2 regions of the Clostridium sp. SHJSY1 genome follow, and region 2 is predicted to be linked to the other one. Evidence: a T-box and tRNA genes for the amino acid it is inferred to sense, from the RefSeq annotation. Region 2 holds a T-box; the other holds one or more tRNA genes.
The links. The T-box of region 2 lies ahead of thrS (threonine--tRNA ligase). A T-box ahead of a tRNA ligase gene usually reads a tRNA of that ligase, here a tRNA-Thr.
Positions count from the first base shown of each region.

Region 1: it has a tRNA-Thr gene. The T-box ahead of thrS (threonine--tRNA ligase) is inferred to sense a tRNA for this amino acid. The anticodon was not compared.

Region 1 covers NZ_JANDMF010000030.1:34,778-42,723, reverse strand. Annotated here, with positions in the region: gene NNC19_RS14130 (NYN domain-containing protein) at 1-337, shown strand, start outside; gene sigH (RNA polymerase sporulation sigma factor SigH) at 438-1,058, shown strand; tRNA gene NNC19_RS14120 (tRNA-Thr) at 1,135-1,210, shown strand; gene tuf (elongation factor Tu) at 1,268-2,461, shown strand; gene rpmG (50S ribosomal protein L33) at 2,637-2,786, shown strand; gene secE (preprotein translocase subunit SecE) at 2,838-3,068, shown strand; gene nusG (transcription termination/antitermination protein NusG) at 3,101-3,622, shown strand; gene rplK (50S ribosomal protein L11) at 3,703-4,128, shown strand; gene rplA (50S ribosomal protein L1) at 4,182-4,871, shown strand; ribosomal protein L10 leader region at 4,914-5,042, shown strand; gene rplJ (50S ribosomal protein L10) at 5,079-5,573, shown strand; gene rplL (50S ribosomal protein L7/L12) at 5,621-5,986, shown strand; gene rpoB (DNA-directed RNA polymerase subunit beta) at 6,283-7,946, shown strand, end outside.
Region 2 covers NZ_JANDMF010000029.1:30,140-38,085, reverse strand. Annotated here, with positions in the region: gene NNC19_RS13665 (hypothetical protein) at 1-319, shown strand, start outside; gene NNC19_RS13660 (MFS transporter) at 438-1,682, opposite strand; T-box leader at 1,938-2,169, shown strand; gene thrS (threonine--tRNA ligase) at 2,224-4,131, shown strand; gene NNC19_RS13650 (transporter substrate-binding domain-containing protein) at 4,300-5,139, shown strand; gene NNC19_RS13645 (PAS domain-containing protein) at 5,464-7,236, shown strand; gene NNC19_RS13640 (nitroreductase family protein) at 7,422-7,946, shown strand, end outside.

The sequences.
Region 1 (7,946 bases), on a different contig from region 2:
AAATATTGAAAATAAGGAAAATGTAAATAAAAATCTATCTATAATCTTTACAAAGGATGGAGAAACGGCAGATAGTTATATAGAGAGAGAGGTCCATAATTTAGGTAGAAGATATGAGGTTTATGTTGTTACTTCAGATTGGTTAGAACAACAAACTATATTTCAAAGAGGTGCTGTTAGGATTGCATCCTTAGAATTTTATAATGAAGTTATGTCTACAGAACATAGAATAAGGAAACGAACATCAAAGGATGGGATATTAAACAAAAATCATTTGCAAGACAATTTAGATGGGGATATAGTACAAAAGCTTGAAAAAATTCGTAGAAGCAAGTGAATAGTTGAAATAGTTTGACTTGAGAGATTTAGGTAGAGTATAATTTAGATTGTAATTGACATAGTTCGGAGGGGGAGCAGTGTACGATAAGAGATATTCAATGGGTAATTATTCGGAATTTGAAGAAAAATTAGATGAAGAAATTGTATTGGAAGCTAAAGATGGGAATGCTAGAGCTCAAGAATATCTTATTACAAAGTATGAGAATTTTGTTAAAGCAAAGGCTAAATCTTACTTCTTAATAGGTGCAGATAAAGAGGATATATATCAAGAAGGAATGATAGGGTTATATAAGGCTATAAGAGACTTTAAACCTGATAAACTTACATCGTTTAGGGCTTTTGCTGAGCTATGTGTGACAAGACAAATTATTACAGCTATCAAAACTGCAACTAGGCAAAAACACATACCTTTAAATACATATGTTTCACTTAACAAACCTATATATGAAGAAGAGTCTGAAAGAACCTTATTAGATGTGCTTGCTGGATTTAAAATAACTAATCCTGAAGAGTTAATAATAAGTCAAGAACAGATGGAGCATATAGAAAGTGAAATTGCCAAGGTGTTATCAGAACTAGAACTAGAAGTGCTTACGTCCTATTTAGATGGGAAGTCATATCAAGAAATTGCATGTGATTTGGATAGACATGCAAAATCTATAGATAATGCATTGCAAAGAGTTAAAAGAAAATTGGAGAAATGCTTAGATTTAAAGTAGTATTTTTTATTGACAAATAAAATGATTGATAGTAAACTTTATAATTGGTATATTGAGAAAAAATTAATATACGAGTGCTCACGTAGCTCAGTCGGTAGAGCGTCGCCTTGGTAAGGCGGAGGTCGTCGGTTCAATCCCGATCGTGAGCTCCAAAATTTAAACAAAACGCTAGGCAAAGTTTATCAACAAATAGAAGGAGGAATTTTACAATGGCAAAGGAAAAATTCGAAAGAAGTAAACCACACGTAAATATTGGAACAATTGGTCACGTAGACCACGGTAAGACAACATTAACAGCAGCTATTACAACAGTATTAGCAAAGAAAGGGTATGCTGAAGCATTTGATTATGCATCAATAGATAAAGCACCAGAAGAGAAAGAAAGAGGAATTACAATCAACACAGCACATGTTGAATATCAAACAGATAACAGACACTATGCGCACGTTGACTGTCCAGGACATGCTGACTATGTTAAGAACATGATTACAGGAGCAGCACAAATGGATGGAGCAATCCTAGTATGTTCAGCAGCAGATGGACCAATGCCTCAAACAAGAGAACATATACTACTAGCATCAAGAGTTGGTGTTGACTATATCGTAGTATTCTTAAACAAAGCAGATATGGTAGATGATCCAGAATTATTAGAATTAGTAGAAATGGAAGTTAGAGAATTATTAAGCGAATACAACTTCCCAGGAGATGATATTCCGGTAGTAACAGGATCAGCATTAAAAGCATTAGAAAACCCAACAGATGAAGAAGCAACAAAATGTATAATGGAACTAATGGATGCAGTAGATAGCTATATCCCAACTCCAGAAAGAGCAACAGATAAGCCTTTCTTAATGCCAATCGAAGATGTATTCACTATCACAGGTAGAGGAACAGTTGCGACTGGAAGAGTAGAAAGAGGAATTCTTCACGTAGGAGACGAAGTAGAAATCGTAGGATTAAGTGAAGAAAAGAAGAAGGTAGTAGTAACAGGAATAGAAATGTTCAGAAAGTTACTAGATGATGCTCAAGCAGGGGATAACATAGGAGCATTATTAAGAGGTGTACAAAGAACTGATATTGAAAGAGGTCAAGTAATCTCTAAGCCAGGATCAGTACACCCACATAGCAAGTTCGTAGGTCAAGTATACGTACTTAAAAAAGAAGAAGGTGGAAGACATACACCATTCTTTGATGGATATAGACCACAATTCTATTTCAGAACAACAGACGTAACAGGATCAATTAAGTTACCAGAAGGAATGGAAATGGTAATGCCAGGAGATCACATAGATATGAATGTTGAATTAATAACTCAAGTAGCAATGGATGAAGGATTAAGATTTGCTATAAGAGAAGGTGGAAGAACAGTAGGATCAGGTGTTGTTACTAGCATAGTGGAATAATTTACTTGATTTTTAAGGACTGGGTATTGATGCCTAGTCCTTTGAAAAGAGACAACATATTGACAGTATGTGACTTTTATGTTAATGTGGAAAAGTAACTCACAATTACGTAATTAGTTGAAGTGTTAAGAGTATTGTCTCTTAAATATATATGAATAACTGGAGGTGCAGACCCGTGAGAGTAAAGATAACTTTAGCATGCACAGAGTGTAAACAAAGAAATTATAACTCAATGAAGAATAAAAAGAACAACCCAGACAGAATGGAAATGCAGAAGTATTGTAAATTTTGTAAGAAGCACACTCTTCATAGAGAAACAAAATAATTGGCGATTGAGTAGAGACACAGACTTACTAAATTTAAGGATGTGAGAGAAATGGCTGTAAACAGTAGTGCAAAAATTGAGAGTAACGCTAAAAAAGGCGGAATATTGAAATTTTTTAGAGAAATGAAGGCAGAAGTGAAAAGAATAACTTGGCCTACTAACAAAGAAACCAAAAAAGCATTTATTGCTGTTGCTGTAGTCTCCATAATTTATATAATTATGGTTGGCGGATTCGATTATATTTTTCAAAACCTCTTTGAAGTGATTTTGAAACTTAAGTAAGGGAGGTTTAGGTGGAATTTCACCAGACAAATATGAGTGAAAGAGCAAGATGGTATGTAGTACATACATATTCAGGATATGAAAACAAAGTTAAGGCTAGTATTGAGAAGATTGTAGAAAATAGAAATCTTCAAGATTTATTGTTAGATCTTCAAGTTCCTATGGAAGAAGTAATTGAAGAAAAAGATGGTAAACAAAAAGTCACTTTAAAGAAAAAATTTCCAGGATATGTGTTGGTTAAAATGTTTATGTCAGACGAATCTTGGTATGTTGTAAGAAATACTAGAGGAGTGACAGGGTTTGTTGGGCCTGGATCTAAGCCGGTTCCTCTTACCGATGAAGAGATTGAATCTATGGGGGTTGTAGAACTTCCTGAAGATGTAGACTTAGAGGTAGGGGAAAGCGTTAGAGTGATTTCGGGACCTTTAAGGGAGTTTGTTGCAATAGTGCAAGAGATTAACCTTGAAAAACGTAAAATTAAGGCGTCAGTGGATATGTTCGGTAGAGAAACTCTAGCTGAACTAGACTTTAATCAAGTTGATAAATTAGTTTAATAATTATATTATATAACTGGTTTTTAATTAAGTGGGAGGACTTTAAAGTCCGTAATCACCACAGTATAGGAGGAATAACAATGGCTAAGAAAGTAACTGGAATGATCAAACTTCAACTTGCTGCGGGTAAAGCAACACCAGCACCACCAGTTGGACCAGCATTGGGTCAACATGGGGTGAACATAATGGGATTCTGTAAGGAGTTTAATGCTAAGACTGCAAATCAAGCGGGATTAATAATACCGGTAGTAATTACAGTATACCAAGATAGATCTTTTAGTTTCATATTAAAGACTCCTCCAGCTGCAGTTCTAATCAAGAAGGAATTAGGATTAGAAAGTGGTTCAGGAGTGCCTAACAGAACTAAAGTTGGTAAGTTAACTAAGGATCAAGTTAAGAAGATCGCAGAATTAAAAATGCCAGACTTAAATGCTGCAACAATTGAAACTGCTATGAGCATGATCGAAGGAACAGCAAGAAGTATGGGCGTAACTATTGAAGAGTAATTCATAAAATCGTGGGAGGTCAAGACCGTTATTACCACAAAGGAGGCTTATTAATGGGAAAGAAATATGTTGAAAGTGCAAAGTTAATAGATAAGAATACTTTATACAATCCAGCAGAAGCTTTAGAATTAAGTGTAAAGACTGCAAAAGCTAATTTTGATGAAACTATCGAACTACATGTAAGACTTGGGGTAGATCCAAGGCATGCAGATCAACAAGTTAGAGGAGCTGTTGTTTTACCAAATGGAACAGGTAAGACTGTAAGAGTATTAGTATTCGCTAAAGGTGATAAAGCTAAAGAAGCGGAAGCTGCAGGAGCAGATTATGTTGGAGCTGAAGATTTGGTTCAAAAGATTCAGTCAGAAAACTGGTTTGACTTTGATGTAGTTGTTGCAACTCCAGATATGATGGGTGTTGTTGGTAGAATCGGTAGAGTTTTAGGACCTAAAGGTTTAATGCCAAATCCAAAGTCAGGTACAGTAACGTTTGATGTTGCTAAAGCTATAGCAGAAATTAAAGCTGGTAAAGTTGAATATAGAGTGGATAAAACTTCTATAGTTCACTGCCCAATTGGTAAAAAATCATTTGGTTCAGAAAAGCTAAAAGAAAACTTTCATGCATTAATGGAAGCTTTAATAAAAGCAAAACCAGCTGCTGCTAAAGGACAATATGTTAAATCGGTAACTGTTTCAAGCACAATGGGGCCTGGAGCAAAAATTAATCCAACAAAAGTTTTAGATTAATATTGACTTGTGTAAAGTAAAGTGATATAATTTAATTCGTTGTTAAAAAGAATAATAATTCCGTAGACAGTAGGTGCATAAAAGCGTAACGTATAACAACCTACCGAGGTAGCGTATAATGATTATTATAGGTCTTCCTTTGTCTACGGGAAGACCTTTATTAATATATAAAGCAGTTAAAAACTGTGAGGAGGTGGACACACAGTAATGAACAAGAACAGACAAATTAAAGAAGCAAAAGTTGCTGAAATTAAGGGAAAGTTAGAAAAGGCTCAAGCTGTTATTCTTGCGGACTATCAAGGACTTACTGTTGAAGAAGATACTCAATTAAGAAAGTCTTTAAGAGAAAATGGTGTAGAATATAAGGTGTATAAAAACACTTTGGTTACATTAGCAGCAAATGAATTGGGAATTAATGGTTTGGAAACATATTTAGAAGGGCCAGTGGCTATAGCTTTTGGATATGAAGATGCTACAGCTGCAGCAAGACTTCTTAATGATTTTGCAAAAGATCACAAGAAACTTGAATTGAAAGCTGGTATTGTTGAAGGTGAAGTCTATGATACAGATAAGGTTGTACAACTTGCTTCAATACCATCAAAAGAAGTTCTTATTGCGAAACTTCTTGGAAGTATCAAGGCTCCATTATCAAACCTTGCATACTTATTAAGTGCAATAAAAGATCAAAAAGAAGCTGAATAAGCTAAAAAATAAAATGATTGTTAAGTAAATTTGGAGGTGCAATTAAAATGACAAGAGAAGATATCATTCAAGCTATAAAAGAAATGAGCGTTTTAGAATTAAATGAATTAGTAAAAGCTTGCGAAGAGGAATTTGGAGTAAGTGCTGCTGCTCCTGTAGCAGTTGCAGGTGGTGCAGTTGCAGGTGGTGCAGCTGAGGAAAAGACAGAATTTGATGTAGTATTAACTAGTGCTGGTGCTAGCAAAATTAAGGTTATTAAAGTTGTTAGAGAATTAACTGGTTTAGGATTAAAGGAAGCTAAGGAAATAGTTGATGGAGCTCCTAAGACATTAAAAGAAGCTGTTGCTAAGGAAGAAGCTGAAGATATTAAAGCTAAATTAGCAGAAGTTGGAGCAGAAGTAGAAGTTAAGTAATATTTTTACTTATAACATAAAAAGGTGCTAATATAGCACCTTTTTTATTGCCTATTTAGAAGTCTATGGGAAAATTAAAAAACGGATTTTTTTTCTTAAAAATATTGACAATGTTTTTATGTTGTGTTACCATATTTCAATGTACTGTTCAATATGGATAAGTATATAAAAATGGAAAAAGAAGTATAACTAATGAAATAGTTGGTTATACTAAAATGATGATGCTCTCCGAAAGCACAAGTCCTTAGGGATAGTGTGTTTTTGGTTATTTTAGTTTATACAAGGGGTGAAAAATCATGGTACATCCTGTCCAAGTTGGAAAAAGAACAAGAATGAGTTTTGCTAAAGTTAAAGATGTAACTGAAATGCCAAACTTAATTGAAGTGCAATTGGATTCTTATGAATGGTTTTTAAGGGAAGGACTTCATGAAGTTTTTGATGATGTAAATCCTATAAGCAATTTCACAGGAAATCTAATGCTAGAATTTATTGACTATAAGCTTGATATGGAAAATATTAAGTATTCAGTTGAAGAGTGTAAAGAGCGTGATGCTACTTATGCTGCACCATTAAAGGTTTCTGTAAGATTACAGAATGAAGAAACGGGAGAAATAAAGGAACAAGAAGTATTTATGGGAGATTTCCCATTGATGACTGAACAAGGAACTTTTGTTATTAATGGAGCTGAAAGAGTTATAGTAAGCCAATTAGTAAGATCTCCAGGAGTATATTATAGTAGTAGTAGAGATAAAAGTGGTAAAAAGTTGTTTTCAGCAACAGTAATACCAAATAGAGGAGCCTGGTTGGAGTATGAAACAGATTCTAACGATATTATATATGTTAGAATTGATAAGACAAGAAAGCTTCCGATAACTATACTTGCAAGAGCTATGGGATTTGGAAATGATCAAGAGTTGCTTGACTACTTTGGTGAAGATGAGAGATTTAAAGCTACAATAGAAAAGGATAATACAAAGACTAAAGAAGAAGCACTATTAGAAATATATAAAAGATTAAGACCAGGGGAACCACCAACGGTTGATAGCGCTATATCTTTGATTGATTCATTATTCTTTGATGCAAAAAGATATGATTTATCAAGAGTAGGAAGATACAAATTTAATAAGAAACTTGCTTTAAACTTAAGAATAGCAAATCAAATTGCAGCAAGTGATATAATAAACCCTTCTACTGGGGAAATCTTGGTAGAAAAAGGTGGAAAAATTAGTAGGTTAGTAGCGGAAAAAATTCAAAATGCTGGTATTAATACAGTTGATATTTTAGTTGAAGATAAAGTTCTAAAAGTAATAGGAAATCATTTTGTAGATATACATAAGTATATTAACTTTGATATTTCTGATTTACACATAAAAGAACTAGTTCATTATCCTACATTAAAAGAAATACTTGATAACTTTACTGATGAAGATACAATCAAGGAAGAGATAAAGAAGAATATAACAAGGTTGATACCTAAACATATAATCAAAGAAGATATATTTGCAACTATATCATATGAAATAGGTCTTGTGTATGATATTGGGTATGTTGATGATATTGACCATTTAGGAAATAGAAGATTAAGGTCAGTTGGAGAGTTACTTCAAAATCAATTCAGAATAGGTTTATCTAGAATGGAAAGAGTAGTTAAAGAAAGAATGACTATTCAAGATCAAGAATCAATCACTCCACAGATGTTAATAAATATAAGACCAGTAGCAGCTGCTATTAAAGAATTTTTTGGGAGCTCACAATTATCACAATTCATGGATCAGACTAATCCGCTTTCAGAGTTAACACACAAGAGAAGATTATCTGCTCTAGGGCCAGGAGGATTATCTAGAGAAAGAGCTGGTTTTGAAGTTAGAGATGTTCACCATTCACATTATGGTAGAATGTGTCCGATAGAGACACCAGAAGGACCAAATATAGGACTAATTAATTCGTTGGCAACTTATGC
Region 2 (7,946 bases):
TTCTAAAGTAGAGAGACAATCATATATTACTTCTTATGGAGATAGATATTTACAATTAGTTGCAAATAATCATAATAAGGAATTGGAGAAAATTGAAGTTAAAGCTGATGAAAGAATAAAATATTTAAGAAGAAATTTAAATGAATGGATGCTTTGTTTTTGTGGAATTGGGACTAAATATTTGAGGCAGTACCTAAGTTGGTTTATCTTATTTTTCATTGATAAAACAATTAATTATATGACCATAGTTACTAACTTAATGAAAGAAAATAGTTTCTTTAAAAACTATGATATTAAAAATTTAGGAGAGTACATATAGAGGCTAAAATTGCAACATTTATGTTAAAAAGAACACTAAGGGGCAAAGTAACTAATACATAGATATAGTTATCCACCCAAAAGTATTCAAAGGACCATTTAAGGCTAGGACATCATAATTAATAAAATGTTTCACCACTAATTATTTGCTTTTTAATATTTCTTAAGTTATATAGATGTAGAGCTATCATAAAACCTACACCGATAGTTGTTGTTATAAAAATCAAAGTCCAAACATGGCTAACACCATAATTATCTATAAATTTTCCAAGTGTAGATGTTCCAAAGGCTGCAGCTAAAGATTTACTTATGTTGTAAACGGCGCTAATTCTTGCTCTAAAATTCATAGGACTATTATTTGCTATATAGACTCCATTATTTGTTGAGGATAAAATTTCACCAATAGACCAAAGAACAGTGGAAATAATAAAAAGTAAAAAAGAACTTCCTATTAATCCTATCATTCCAAAACCTATAGCATAAAAGATTCCAGCAAAAATGATATTAAAAAGAGATTTGAATTTTTTTGTTATATTAATGATTACAACTGTCAAAAACACTACAGTTATAGCATTAACACTTATTAAATATCCAAAAAATTTAGCTCCATCTGATTTAAATACTTCATTTAGAGTCATTGGCATAGAAAAATTTATTTGGCTATAAGCAAAACTATAGAACATGCTAATTATTAAAAAGAAAGTAAGGTTTGGCTTTTTTAAAAGTACTTGAATTAGATTGCCAGATTCTTCTTTTTCATTTAAATTAACAATTTCATTATTGCCTTCTTTAGGTTTTGTCTCTTCAATGAAGATATAAAAAATCATTACAGCTACAAATGAAGATACAGCATCTAAAATGAAGAGGAGTGTCAAATAGTTTTCAAATAAAAATCCTGCAATTATTGGCCCTAAAGAGACTCCAATATTTATTCCAAGGTAACTCAGAGAATTACCTATTTGTCTGTTTTCAGAAGTTAATACATCAGCCATCACAGCAGATATAGTCGGTCTAACAAAACCATTGAAAAAAGCTGAAGTTATTAGAAGAACAACAATTATGTATGAGTTATTTATTATTCCACAAATGAAAACAGCTAAAGCAGCAACTCCCTGTCCAACCAAGTATATTTTTTTTCGGCTGATTAAATCAGCAAGCCTTCCGCCTAATATTGAGGAAGGTATTTGAACTAGTGAAGTTATGGTTACTACTAAACCTGTTGCTGTGTAAGAAAAGTTAAGTTTATCTGATAAAAGTAAAGATAAAAATGGAAATACAAAATCACCTAATCTATTGATTACTTGCACAAAAAATAGTGCATATATACTTTTAGGTAATCCTTTATATGTTTTAAAAATATTCATTTATGCCCCCTTATAAAACCCCAATATATTATTTTGATAATTGATTTAAATCTGATTATTTCATTTTTAAAATTAAATAATTCATGTATACCCCCTTAAACATTAGTATATATAATTTAATAAAATTTGACAAAAGAACAAATGTTTGACGTTTTATAATAGTTATCTTATTAAAAAAGTTATTTACAAAATATACTAAGAGTACTATAATAAATTCTAATAAGTTTGTGCACATAACTTAAAAATAAAATATAAAAATAAGTGATGATAGGGAAAAGTATTATAGAATACAGTTTTCAGAGAGGAAATATCGTCGGCTGAGAGTATTTCCAAATATGACTATGAGAAAAACTACCCTGGAACTATGATTTATTAGCTAGTTTTAGTGAAATGTCATCGGTGAAAGCCGTTAAAAATGTTAGAGATGAATTGAATTATGTTAATTCAATTTGGGTGGAACCACGGATATATTGCATTCGTCCCAAGATTTTTGGGATGGGTGCTTTTTTTATGAAAAAATTTAAATAGGAGGTAGAAAATTATGATTAAAGTAAAACTTAAAGATGGGTCAGTAAAAGAAGTGGAAGATAATTCAAGCATACTTGATCTTGCAAATTCCATAAGTAGAAATTTAGGAAAATCTGCAGTAGTAGGGGAAGTTAATAAAACCTTAGTAGATTTAAATCACAAATTAGAAAACAATGATGAGGTAAACATTTTAACAACAGATAATGAAGAAGTTGTTGAAGTTATAAGACATTCTACCTCTCATATTCTAGCACAAGCAGTTAAAAGATTATATAAAGATTCAAAACTTGCTATAGGACCAGCTATAGATAAGGGATTTTACTATGATTTTGATATAGATACTCCATTAACAACTGAAGACTTAGAAAAAATAGAAAAAGAAATGAACCTTATAATAAATGAAAAACTTAAGTTTGAAAGAATAGAGGTTTCAAGAGAAGAAGCTATAAAATTAATGGAAGAAAGAAATGAACCTTATAAGGTAGAACTTATTAATGATTTGTCAAAAAGTGAAAAAATTTCACTATATAAACAAGGGGATTTCATAGACTTATGTAGAGGGCCACATATTCCATCTACAAAATATGTAAAAGCGTTTAAGTTAACAAGTGTAGCTGGAGCATATTGGAGAGGAAATGAAAATAACAAGATGCTTCAAAGGGTTTATGGAGTAGCATTTGAAAATAAAGAAAAGCTAGAAACTCATCTTCATAATTTAGAAGAAGCCAAAAAGAGAGACCACAGAAAGTTAGGTAAAGAGTTAAAGCTATTTACATTTATGAATGAAGGACCAGGATTTCCATTTTTCTTACCTAAAGGAGTTGTACTTAAAAATACTTTAATAGATTTTTGGAGAAAACTTCATTATGAAGCAGGTTATGTTGAAGTAGAAACACCAATTATGCTTAATAAAAAATTATGGGAAACATCAGGACATTGGTATCATTACAAGGAAAATATGTACACTTCTATGATTGATGAAGAAGAATTTGCATTAAAACCAATGAACTGTCCAGGAGGAATGCTTGTTTATAAATCAGAAGCTCATTCCTACAGAGATTTTCCAATGAGAGTCGGGGAGCTTGGAAGGGTTCACAGACATGAACTTTCAGGAGCACTTCATGGACTTATGAGAGTTAGGGCATTTACTCAAGATGATGCACATATTTTTATGTTGCCAGAGCAGATAAAATCAGAAATTAAAGGTGTTGTAGATCTTATAGACAAGGTGTATTCTATGCTTGGCTTCAAATATAATATAGAACTTTCTACAAGACCAGAGGATTCAATGGGAAGTGATGAAGATTGGAATCTAGCAGAAGAGTCTCTAAAAGGTGCTTTAGATGAACTAGATTTAGATTATAAAATAAATGAAGGTGATGGAGCATTTTATGGTCCAAAGATAGATTTTCATCTTGAAGATAGCTTAGGCAGAACTTGGCAATGTGGAACTATACAATTAGATTTCCAACTACCACAAAGGTTTGAATTAGATTATATAGGAAGTGATGGAGAAAAGCATAGGCCAATAGTTATTCATAGAGTAATCTTTGGAAGTATAGAAAGATTTATAGGAATATTAATAGAACATTTTGCAGGAAAATTCCCAACATGGCTTGCTCCAGTACAGGCAAAAATCCTTCCTATATCAGATAAATTCAATAATTATTCAGAAGAGATTAGGAATAAGTTAAGCTTAAATGGAATAAAAGTTGAAATGGATTATAGAAGTGAAAAGATAGGTTATAAGATAAGAGAAGCTAGAAATGAGAGAATTCCTTATATCATTGTGGTCGGAGAAAAAGAAGAAAAAGAAAAGATGATTTCACTAAGAAGCAGAAAAAATGGTGATGAGGGAAATATTTATTTAGATGAATTAATAGATAGAATTGCTATTGAGGTTAAAAATAAAGAATTATAGATTAAAGATAGAAAGTAGGAGTTTCACTTACTTTCTATTTTTTTATACAAATGAAGGATAGATTTTTTAATAGAATAATTAGATAAGATATGAAGAAAAATAAAAAGTATGTGTAAATGTTTTTTATTATTTATGATTTTTACATTATATAAGTGGGAGGTAATTGAATTGAGAAGATGCTTTAGATATATAATTATTTTAATTGTAGTACTGAATTTTGTAAATAATATTAGAATTTCTGCAATGGAACTACCAAATGATGATAAGATATTAATGCAAAAAGAGGATAGTCTACAAAAGATAAAAGAAAAAGGAATACTTACAGTTGTATCATCAAATAGAATACCATTTTCATATAAAGATCCTGAGACTGGGAAATTTACTGGTGCAGATGCAGAAATAGTAAAAGAAGTTGCTAATCGTTTGGGCATTGAAAAAATTTCTGTAGTCTATGTTCCTTTTGCTACAGTGATGGAAGAGCTCATTAGGAATTCTCAATACGATATATTAGGGGAATCAATACTTATAACAGAAGAACGCAAAAATTTAGTGAATTTTACGAATCCTATTTATAATATTGGTGAAGCAATAGTGACTAGGAAGGATTCAGGTATTAATAATAAAGAAGATTTAAAAAATTCTACTATTGGCATACTTGGAAGTTCAGTTTTTGTTTCAATAGCTGAGAAGTGGAAAAATGAAGGAATTATAAAAAATTATATGATTTTATACAATAGTAATGATTTGCAAAAAGCATTAGAGAATAAAGCAATAGAAGCAATATTAACTAATTCTATAACTGGGAAAAGTATTATTTTAAGAAATCCTAAGTTAAACTTTAAAGTAGTATTATTAGAAAAAAATAAATATAAAGGGGCATATGTACTTAGAAAAGAGGATACTTCTTTATTAAATGCAGTAAATGAGAAATTAAAAGAGATGAGAGATGATGGTACTTTATATGAAATAATGACTAGATATAATTTAACAGAAGACTATATTCCATAGAAATTAAACAAAAAGACTAAATGAACTGGACAAATAAGTACCAGTTCATTATTTTTTTATGAAAGAGTATAATCAATTTTTGAGTATAACAAACAAAGGATATAACTAATTTATCCTTTATTTTGGGGAGCTTATAAAAAAAATCTAAAGGTAAATACTAAAAACATCCGCAGATTACAATGTATGTACTTTAAAAAACAGATAAAAAACGTAACTTTAGTTACCGATTTATATATAAATAAATGTTATTATATTCATATGATAATATTTATTAATTGAAAATAGATACCAAATTAAAAATTATAAAGAAAGGATGATGTGCAAATGAAAAAAGACATAAATTATATTACTATAGATGGGCGTGGAGAACATGAGTCCTTTAAGGATTGTATTACAAAGGCTATTGAGGACCTAAAACCAAATGAAGGAATACATATAATTAAAGATTTTGAGCCTTTCCCAATGTATAAAATGATGGAATCAAGAGGTTTTGACAAATATATGGAGAAAATAAGTGATGAAGAGTATCATGTTTATTTCACACCTAAAGCTCAACTTGAAAAAATTAAAATGGGTGAATACTTGAAGGTAGATGAAACAAAAATCAAAAATATTATGGATATTAAGTTAGGCTACCTAAAAGGAGAAATATCTTTAGAACAAGCAAAAATGAAGCTGAAATCTTCTGTTAACAAGGTAACAGCACAAGAATTTGCTATATGTGAACAATATCTTCAGCAGTACGGAATTACAGATGATGAATTAGCAAAAAGAATGGACGAAATACTTGAAATCTTCGAAGGTATACTTGTAAGCGAGAAACTTCAGCTGTCTTCAGGACATCCAATTAGAACTTATCTTGATGAGATCGAAGCTATAAGAGAAGTACTTAAAGAAATGAAGGGACAGTTAAAAGATAAGTTTATTAAGAATCAATGGTTTGAGCTTTATGATAAATTAGGACAAATAAATGTTCATTTCTCAAGAAAGCAAAACCAATTGTTTTCTGCCTTAGAGAGTAAGGGGTTTGATAAGCCTTCAAAAGTTATGTGGACGTTAGATAATAATGTAAGAGACATTATTAAAAAAGCAAAGGATTATTTACAGGCTGACCAAGATCAAGAATTTTTAAAGATTCAAGAAGAAGTCATTGAGATGGTAGAAGACATGATGGTAAAAGAAGAGGAAGTACTATTACCAACAGCTTTGGATTTACTAACTCAAGAGGATTTTGTGAAAATGAGAAAAGCCGATGACGAAATTGGTTATTGTTTAATTCAAAATCCACCATCTTATGGAAATGAGAAGGAAGTTGGAGATGCTTTAGAATCTAACAATGAATTGCTTAAGGATTTGTCAAAAGTGTTTCAAAAACATGGAATGCTTTCTGCTCCCTCAAAAAATGAAGTGCTGGATGTGAGTCAGGGAAAACTGACAATTCAACAGATTAATCTTATATTTAAGCATTTACAGGTAGATTTATCCTATGTGGATGAAAATGATATAGTGAAGTTTTATAGTGATACCAAGCACAGAGTATTCCCAAGAAGTGCAGGAGTTATTGGAAGACAAGTTCAAAACTGTCATCCAAGGGAAAGTGTTTCTACTGTTGAAGAAATTATTAGATCTTTTAGAGCAGGAGAGCATGATGAAGCTGAATTTTGGTTGGAAATGGGCGGGAAATTTATATATATCATTTATAATGCAGTAAGAGATGAAGAGGGAAATTTTAGAGGGGTTTTGGAAATGATGCAGGATGTTACACACATCAGAAGCCTCACAGGAAATCAAAGGCTCTTGTCCTGGGAAAATAAAAAGGAAGAAGAGAAGCCTGTTAAGGAGTCAGTCATAGAAGTTAAAAATGAGTATGGAATTACAAAAGATACCGTAATAGGAGATATAGTAAAAGATTATCCATTTATAAAAGATTTTTTAGTTGATTTATCTCCTAAATTCAGTAAGTTAAAAAATTCTTTATTATTTAAAACTATGGCTTCCATGGCTACAATAGAAATGATAAGTGCTAGAGGAAGCTTTGAGGTTAATGATTTGATAAATAAAATTGTAGAAGAAATTCAACTGAAGGTTCAAGTATGATTATGCAGTATGAAAATATTATATGATGTAACAATTAAGAACTAGTACCTTTTACTCCTAAACAAATAAGTTTAGGAGTTTTTTTATTTATATAATCAGTTAATTGATATAAATAATAATAAAATTGAAAATAATATGATGTATAAGCTTTTATGATTGTATATATGGAATGAAGGAGAAAAGTTATGAATGAAGTACTAAATCAGATAAAGAATAGAAAAACAATTAGGATGTTTGAAAACAAACCAATAGAAGACGAAGTCAAGGAAGAAATAATAAATGCTGCTTTTGAAGCACCAACAGCTGGTTTAATGATGCGTTACAGTATAATTGATGTTACAGATAAAGAATTAAAGAAAAAGTTAGCTATTTATTGTGATAATCAACACTTTATTGAAAAAGCACCTATGATACTTATATTCCTTGCAGATTATCAAAGATGGTATGATATATTCTCAATTGAAGATTGTGCCCCAAGAATACCAAGAGAAGGAGATTTGCTTGTTGCTTTTACTGATGCTTTAATAGCAGCTCAAAATACAGTAATAGCAGCAGAATCATTAGATATAGGTTCGTGTTATATAGGAGATATACTTGAAAATGAAGAAAAGGTAAGGGAATTATTAAATCTTCCAGATTATGTTGTTCCAGCTACTATGATTATTTATGGTTATCCTACAGAAGATGAAAAAAATAGAACTAAAACACCT